3 regions of the Cellvibrio sp. KY-YJ-3 genome follow, and region 1 is predicted to be linked to each of the others. Evidence: predicted binding sites of a transcription regulator. Region 1 holds the regulator's gene; each other region holds the start of a gene.
What was found. Region 1 encodes sigma-54, which starts transcription at its own class of promoters, with help from an activator protein. Its sites were predicted from a motif close to TGGCACANNNNTTGCNNT; they were not measured.
Positions count from the first base shown of each region.

Region 2: a site for sigma-54 is predicted at 1,110-1,127, ahead of D0B88_RS04335 (PEP-CTERM sorting domain-containing protein). Genes of this name have one in related genera too.
Region 3: a site for sigma-54 is predicted at 1,027-1,044, ahead of D0B88_RS12440 (flagellar basal body-associated FliL family protein). Genes of this name have one in related genera too.

Region 1 is NZ_CP031727.1:4,124,837-4,127,105, reverse strand. Features, by position in the region: gene hpf (ribosome hibernation-promoting factor, HPF/YfiA family) at 1-182, opposite strand, end outside; gene D0B88_RS17505 (RNA polymerase factor sigma-54) at 287-1,939, opposite strand; gene lptB (LPS export ABC transporter ATP-binding protein) at 2,107-2,269, opposite strand, start outside.
Region 2 is NZ_CP031727.1:1,014,449-1,016,717, reverse strand. Features, by position in the region: gene D0B88_RS04345 (Rrf2 family transcriptional regulator) at 1-109, shown strand, start outside; gene D0B88_RS04340 (NAD(P)/FAD-dependent oxidoreductase) at 113-1,018, shown strand; gene D0B88_RS04335 (PEP-CTERM sorting domain-containing protein) at 1,166-1,783, shown strand; gene D0B88_RS04330 (YhcG family protein) at 1,872-2,269, opposite strand, start outside.
Region 3 is NZ_CP031727.1:2,951,070-2,953,338, forward strand. Features, by position in the region: gene D0B88_RS12435 (flagellar hook-length control protein FliK) at 1-857, shown strand, start outside; gene D0B88_RS12440 (flagellar basal body-associated FliL family protein) at 1,093-1,650, shown strand; gene fliM (flagellar motor switch protein FliM) at 1,661-2,269, shown strand, end outside.

The DNA of each region.
Region 1 (2,269 bases):
AAATCTTTGCCGCTGACATGGATGGTTGCTTCTGCTTTTTGAATCAACTTATCGACGGAGAGGATGACGTGAGTACTGGTAATGCGATCGTGGTGGTGGCTCAGGCGCTCAATTTTGCTGCTGACATAGTCTTTCAGCGAATCGGTAACTTCCAAATGATGACCACTGATATTTATTTGCATAGATACTTCCTCTCGATAGAAACAAAATGGTTGTGATCAGCACAACCTAACAGCTCGTCCGTGATTTTCTTCCGAATTTCGTATTTATAACCGGTTAATGATAATTAAATGGTTTTCCGCTCATTAGAGGGTGGAATATTCAGCGACTCGCGATATTTTGCAATGGTACGACGCGCTACCTGAATTCCCTGTTCCGCGAGCAGGTCGGTGATTTTGCTATCGCTCAACGGTTTTTTGGGGTTTTCCGCACTCACCAACTTTTTAATAATTGCGCGAATCGCTGTTGAAGAGCACTCGCCGCCGCTATCGGTACTAACATGGCTGGAGAAAAAGTATTTCAGTTCGAAGATACCCTGCGGTGTGTGCATATATTTCTGGGTGGTTACCCGCGAAATAGTGGATTCATGCATCTCAACAATTTCAGCGATATCGTGCAGCACCAGCGGCTTCATGGCTTCGGGGCCGTAATCGAGAAACCCGCGTTGTTTTTCCACAATACAACTGGCTACTTTAAGCAGAGTCTCATTGCGGCTCTGTAAACTTTTCAGGAACCAGCGGGCTTCTTGCAAATTATCCTTGAGAAATGTGTTGTCGCTGCTCGAGTCCGCGCGCTTTACCATGGAGGCATAATTGGAATTGATACGCAGGCGCGGTGCAATTTCCGGGTTTAATTCAACAATCCAGCGGCCATCGCGCTTTTCAACGAACACATCCGGTACTACATATTCCGTGTCACCACTGGCAATAATATCGCCTGGGCGAGGGTTTAGGCTTTGGATCAGGGTGATGGCCTGGCTCAACTCGGCCTCTTTCAGTTTGGTGCGGCGCATTAACTGACGGTAGTCGCGACTACCCAATATAGGCAAGTAAAGTTTGGCGATTAATTTTGCCGAATCCAAAAAGGGTGTTTTGGGGTCAAACTGTTGTAACTGCACCAATAAACATTCAGATAAGTTTTGGCTGCACACACCGCAGGGATCAAACTGCTGCAGCCGGTGTTGAACTGCAACAACTTCATCCAGTTCCAGCTCTTCAAAATCGCCACGCATTCCTTCGAATATTTCTTCGATGGTAATAGACAGCATGCCGCTGGGTTCAACCGCGTCGATAATTGCCATCGCTAACACCCGGTCGCGATCTGACATGGGCGTTAAATTGAGTTGCCACATCAAATGATCATAGAGTGAGTCGGTAACAGCGCGACGACTTTCAAAATCATTGTCTTCATTATCGTAGTTGCTGGAGCTGCCGGTTGATGAGGTTTGGTAAACATCGTCCCAGCTGGTATCTACCGGTAAATCGCTGGGAATCGAGTCGCTCCAGTCACCGCTGTCGGCGCTGAAACTATCGCCTTCACCATAGACATCGCTATCACCAAAGGATTCCCCATCGCTAAAGCTTTCGCCCTCGCCAAAACTTTCAGATTCGCCGTAGCCAGGTTCGTTGAAGTTATCAGCGGTTGATGACGAGAAATTGTCGCTGGCACTGAAGTCGGCGCTATTGTCGGTGCCGGATTCTGCAGCAATTTCCTGTTGGCGGGTGTAATCAATCTTATCGTCCGCACTGCCTTCATAATCGCTGCTGGTAGTTGCTGAGTCAAAACCTTCCTCAACTTCCAGCATGGGATTGGATTCGAGTGCCTCCTGGATTTCCTGTTGAAGATCCAGCGTGGAGAGCTGCAAAAGACGTATCGCCTGTTGCAGTTGGGGAGTCATTGTCAGCTGTTGGCCGAGTTTAAGCTGGAGAGATTGTTTCATTGTTGTAGCAACAAACCCTTATTTAACGCGGGATGGAAAACATCTGTTAGGTGGAGTTTAGTCAGGGTTTGCGCTTCAAGCAACATACTTAAGCAAGCTTTATGCCTAGTAGCCAAATAATATTACTTGTCAAGTTGTTTGTCGGGTGGTTAAGGCGTTTGTTGAACTCACAGGCGAAAGTGTTCGCCCAGATAGACTTCGCGGACTTTGCTGTTACTCAACACTGTATCGGCATCACCTTCGGCAATAATGTGCCCTTCGCTTACGATATAGGCCGTCTCGCAGATGTCCAAGGTCTCGCGTACATTGTGGTCGGTAATAAGAACGCCA
Region 2 (2,269 bases), 1.4 Mb from region 1:
CCATTTCCGCAGCGTCACCCTCGCGCAGCTCAGCGAGGATTTCCACCAACGCATGCAAGCCCGTGGCTTCTCCGGTAGCCATGAACACGCCATTTTTCCCGAGGAGTAAACCATGCAAACATTTGATGTGATTGTGATTGGCGGCAGCTATGCCGGTATGGCGGGCGCACTGCAATTGGCGCGCGGGCGACGCCAAGTGGCGGTGATTGATGCCGGCATTCGCCGCAACCGTTTTGCCGCCCATTCCCACGGGGTGTTGGGGCAGGACGGCAAATCCCCCGCACTGATCGCCAGCGAAGCCAAAGCCCAACTGCTGCTTTACCCCAACCTCAGCTGGATAGAAGGCACCGTGGAGCGCGCGGAAAAAGTCGGCGATTTATTCCAGGTCACCACCCGCGACCAGCAAACCCTGAGCGCCAAACGCCTGCTGCTCGCCACCGGTGTAAGCGATCACTTACCCGCCATCACCGGCCTGCAAGACCGCTGGGGCAAAACCGTTTTTCATTGCCCCTACTGCCACGGCTACGAACTCAACCAGGGCCCACTGGGCGTACTCGCGGTGAGCGAAGCCTCGCTGCACCAGGCGTTATTAATTCCCGATTGGGGCCCAACCACGCTGTTCACCAACAATTGTTTTACGCCGGATGAACTCCAGCTAAAACAACTGGCCGCACGCCATGTGCGCCTGGAAACCGAAGCCGTGACCGAAATTACCGGCGAGCAGGCCGCCGTGGTGAAACTCGCCAATGGCCGGTTGGTGGAATTGGCCGGGCTGTTTGTTGCCTCACTCACCAAACCCGCCAGCCCCATCGCGCAGGAGTTAGGCTGCGAACTGGCTGAAAGCCCGGTAGGGTTTTATGTGAAAACCGACGATTTCAAACAGACCTCAATCCCCGGTGTATTTGCCTGCGGCGATTTAGGCCGGGCGATGGGCAGCGTGACCTTTGCCATTGGCGATGGCGCGCAAGCGGGTTTTGCCATCCATCGCTCGCTGATTTTTGAAGGCTTGCCGGGGTAAAACCGGATTGGCAGCGAAAAGTGTCGGGTAATTATGCATTTGTGATTTTGCCAAATTCAATGAACTGATAGGAATCAATTACTTGCGACTATGGCGTCAAAATTGCTATACATACCCTGTCACAATAACTTACATCGGGAATCTGTTATGAAAATCAAACAACTCATCAGCCTTGGCGCAGCCGCACTTTTCAGTGTTGGCGCCAACGCAGGCATCATTTTTCAGGACAACTTTGACGCAGAAGCAGGTGCAGCAGGCACTTCCACCCTCAACTACAACGCGTTCAGCAACTGGAGTGTATCCGGCGGTAGCGTTGATGTCGTCGCCAATACCAACGGCTGGGGCATCACCTGTGCGGGCGGTAGCGGTAAATGTGTGGATCTGGACGGTTCAAGTGGTAATGCCGGCATACTGACCAGCTCGCTCTTGTCACTTGCCGCAGGTACTTACAACCTGAGCTTCGACATTTCCGGCAACCAACGTGGCGGATCTGCGGACAGCTTCACCCTGGCCCTGGGTGGATTCCTGAGTGAATCATTCACCCTGAGCCCCACCGCGCCATGGCAAACCGTGACCCGCAGCTTCACCGTAAGCAGCAACACTGCTAACTCCATCGTGTTTAACCACGCTGGCGGCGACAACATCGGCATCATGCTCGACAACGTCTCCCTGAGCAAAACCGAAGTTCCAGCACCAGGCACTCTTGCGCTGTTCGGTTTAGGTTTGATCGGTTTAGGTTTTGCCCGTCGTAACGCGCGCAAATAAACCAAACACAGATTGACCAAAAACGGCTCCCTCGGGAGCCGTTTTTGTTGGTGTAAATTGCATCGCTACGTAATTGGTGCAACCAAAATCAAACATCATATTTGGCTCGCATTTCTCCAATTTGTCCTTCAATTAACTGCCGTTCGCGCTCTAACTCGCGCTTTAATTCTTCTTCACTCGGCAGTAGAGTTAAGTATTTGGACGCAAACAATTGCTGGCTGTCTTTTAACACTGAATATTGCGCAACCGTTTGGTTGTGTTGGCTGCATAGAATCAAACCGATGGTGGGGTTATCTTCTGGCCCGCGTTTTTGCTCTTCATAAAGGCGCACATACATATCCATTTGCCCAACATCTTGATGACTGAGTTTATTCAATTTTAAATCCACCAAAACAAAACACTTCAGTAGGTAATTGTAAAAAACGAGATCTATGTAATAGTCGCCATCATCAGTATGAATGCGCTGTTGGCGCTCGACAAACGCAA
Region 3 (2,269 bases), 1.2 Mb from region 1:
AGCTTGCGGGGGTGTTAAACCCGGCAGCTGATACTGAGGCGATATTGCCTCCAGCATTTGCTAATCAGTTGGCAGCTATGTCTGGTACGCCCCTCAGTGGTACTGCAGCGTCACCCCTAACATCGCTGGCTAATAATGGCGTATCTACAAACTTGCTAACCCCTGAGTTGATGGCGGAAGGGGAAATCTTGGCGCTTTCACAAGAGGGTGATTCGGAATTGTTAGTGGCTGATGGGGAGGTGTCAGATAACCCCGATTTGCTGTTACTGAACGCCAAAACCATTATGAACAAGCTGGCTGAAGCCAGTGCCAGCTCGCTGGATAAAGGCTCACCGGCAGGGGATTTGCCCAAGGCATTAACTGCTGCGGCTCCTGCCGTGGAGGCGCTCAGTCGCTTGAATGAAGCTCCGTCACCGGCGGCACGAAGTTTTGTGGTGCAAACCGGTGTGCCGGTCGCTCTTGGGCAACCGCAATGGGGTCAGGCGGTAGGTGAGCGGGTGTTATGGCTGGCGGCGCAAAATGTCAGTGCAGCAGAAATTCGCCTCGACCCACCCGAGCTGGGGCCGATGCAGGTGAGAGTCAGCGTTAATCAGGAGCAGGTAAACGTCAGCTTCACCAGTCCTCACCCTGCGGTGCGCGAAGTATTGGATCAACAATTAAACCGCTTGCGCGAGATGTTTTCGGAGCAGGGGTTAAATCTGGTGGATGTTGATGTCTCGGATAAATCGTTTGCCCAGCAAGATCAGGAGCGGGGTGAAGCGAGAAAAAATGGAACATCAGCTGCAGAGGATGAGGAGCTTGCGCCATTAACCAGTTCGATACTTGTCTCTAATCGCTTGGTGGATCATTACGCCTGATCCAAACTTTCTTTCTTAAACACTCAATCCTCCATTGCATAAGCATTCTGGCGTGTGCCCCTGATTCAGGGCACACGCTAGCGCATTGTTTTTTCTCGCTTTTATAGGCTATTTCCCGCGCTAAACTTCGCAAAGCCCGGTTCCACTGCTAAGCTTCCTAGGGCGATACTGGCATAAGTATTGCTCGACCTCTTTTAAGTCCGCTATTAGCCCAAGAAAGTGACGGAGTTTTGACATGGCTCAGGCCCCCAAAAAAGCAAACGATGCCGGCGCTGATGCCGATGCAACCAAGAAAAAGAAAAAACTCCTATTGATGATTGGTGTGGCTGTGGCACTGGTTACGCTTTCTGTGGGGGGGACTGTGATTGCGCTTAAAATGTTGTCACCACCCGCCGCCGAAACTCCAGCCGCTGATGAAGCACCTGCACCTACCTTAGCTCCGGCTATTTATTTTGAAATGACCCCCAATTTCACCATTAACTTTACCGTTAACGGTCGTCAGCGTTATCTACAGGCAGCGATTACACTTTTATACCGCGACCCGGCATTGGAAAGTTTATTAACCCTGCACATGCCCGCTATTCGCAACGGCTTGGTGATGTTGTTAAGCAGTAAAAATTTTGATGAGTTGCAAACGCCGGAAGGTAAAGAGCAACTTAAAGCCGACTCCTTGGTAGTTATTCAAGCACTGCTAAAAAAAGAACAGGATGCACTGGCTGCCAGCGACCCCGAGAAAGAAGTCCCGCTCGCGACGATTGAGCAAGTTCTGTTCACCAATTTTGTAATGCAATAAGGAAACCGCCGTGCAAGATTTACTCTCGCAAGACGAAATTGACGCGCTCCTTCATGGTGTCGATGACGGCGATATAGATACCGACTCGGACATAGAACCGGGTACGGTCAAAACCTATGACCTGACCAGTCAGGATCGTATTGTGCGTGGGCGTATGCCTACGCTGGAAATGATCAACGAACGTTTTGCGCGTTACACTCGCATCAGTATGTTCAACCTGTTGCGTCGCACCGCCGATGTTTCGGTTGGCGGCGTGCAAATTCAAAAGTTTGGCGAATACGTGCACACACTTTATGTGCCTACCAGTTTAAATATGGTGAAGTTTCGCCCGCTGCGCGGTACGGCATTAATTATTCTGGATGCGCGTTTGGTATTTAAATTAGTGGACAATTTTTTTGGTGGCGATGGCCGTCACGCAAAAATTGAAGGACGCGAATTTACGCCAACGGAATTGCGGGTGGTGCAAATGGTATTGAATCAGGCGTTTGTGGATTTAACCGAAGCCTGGAAAGCCGTTTTCCCCATCAATTTTGAATATGTGCACTCGGAAGTAAACCCATCACTCGCCAATATTGTTAGCCCGAGTGAAGTGGTGGTGGTCAGTACTTTCCATATCGAA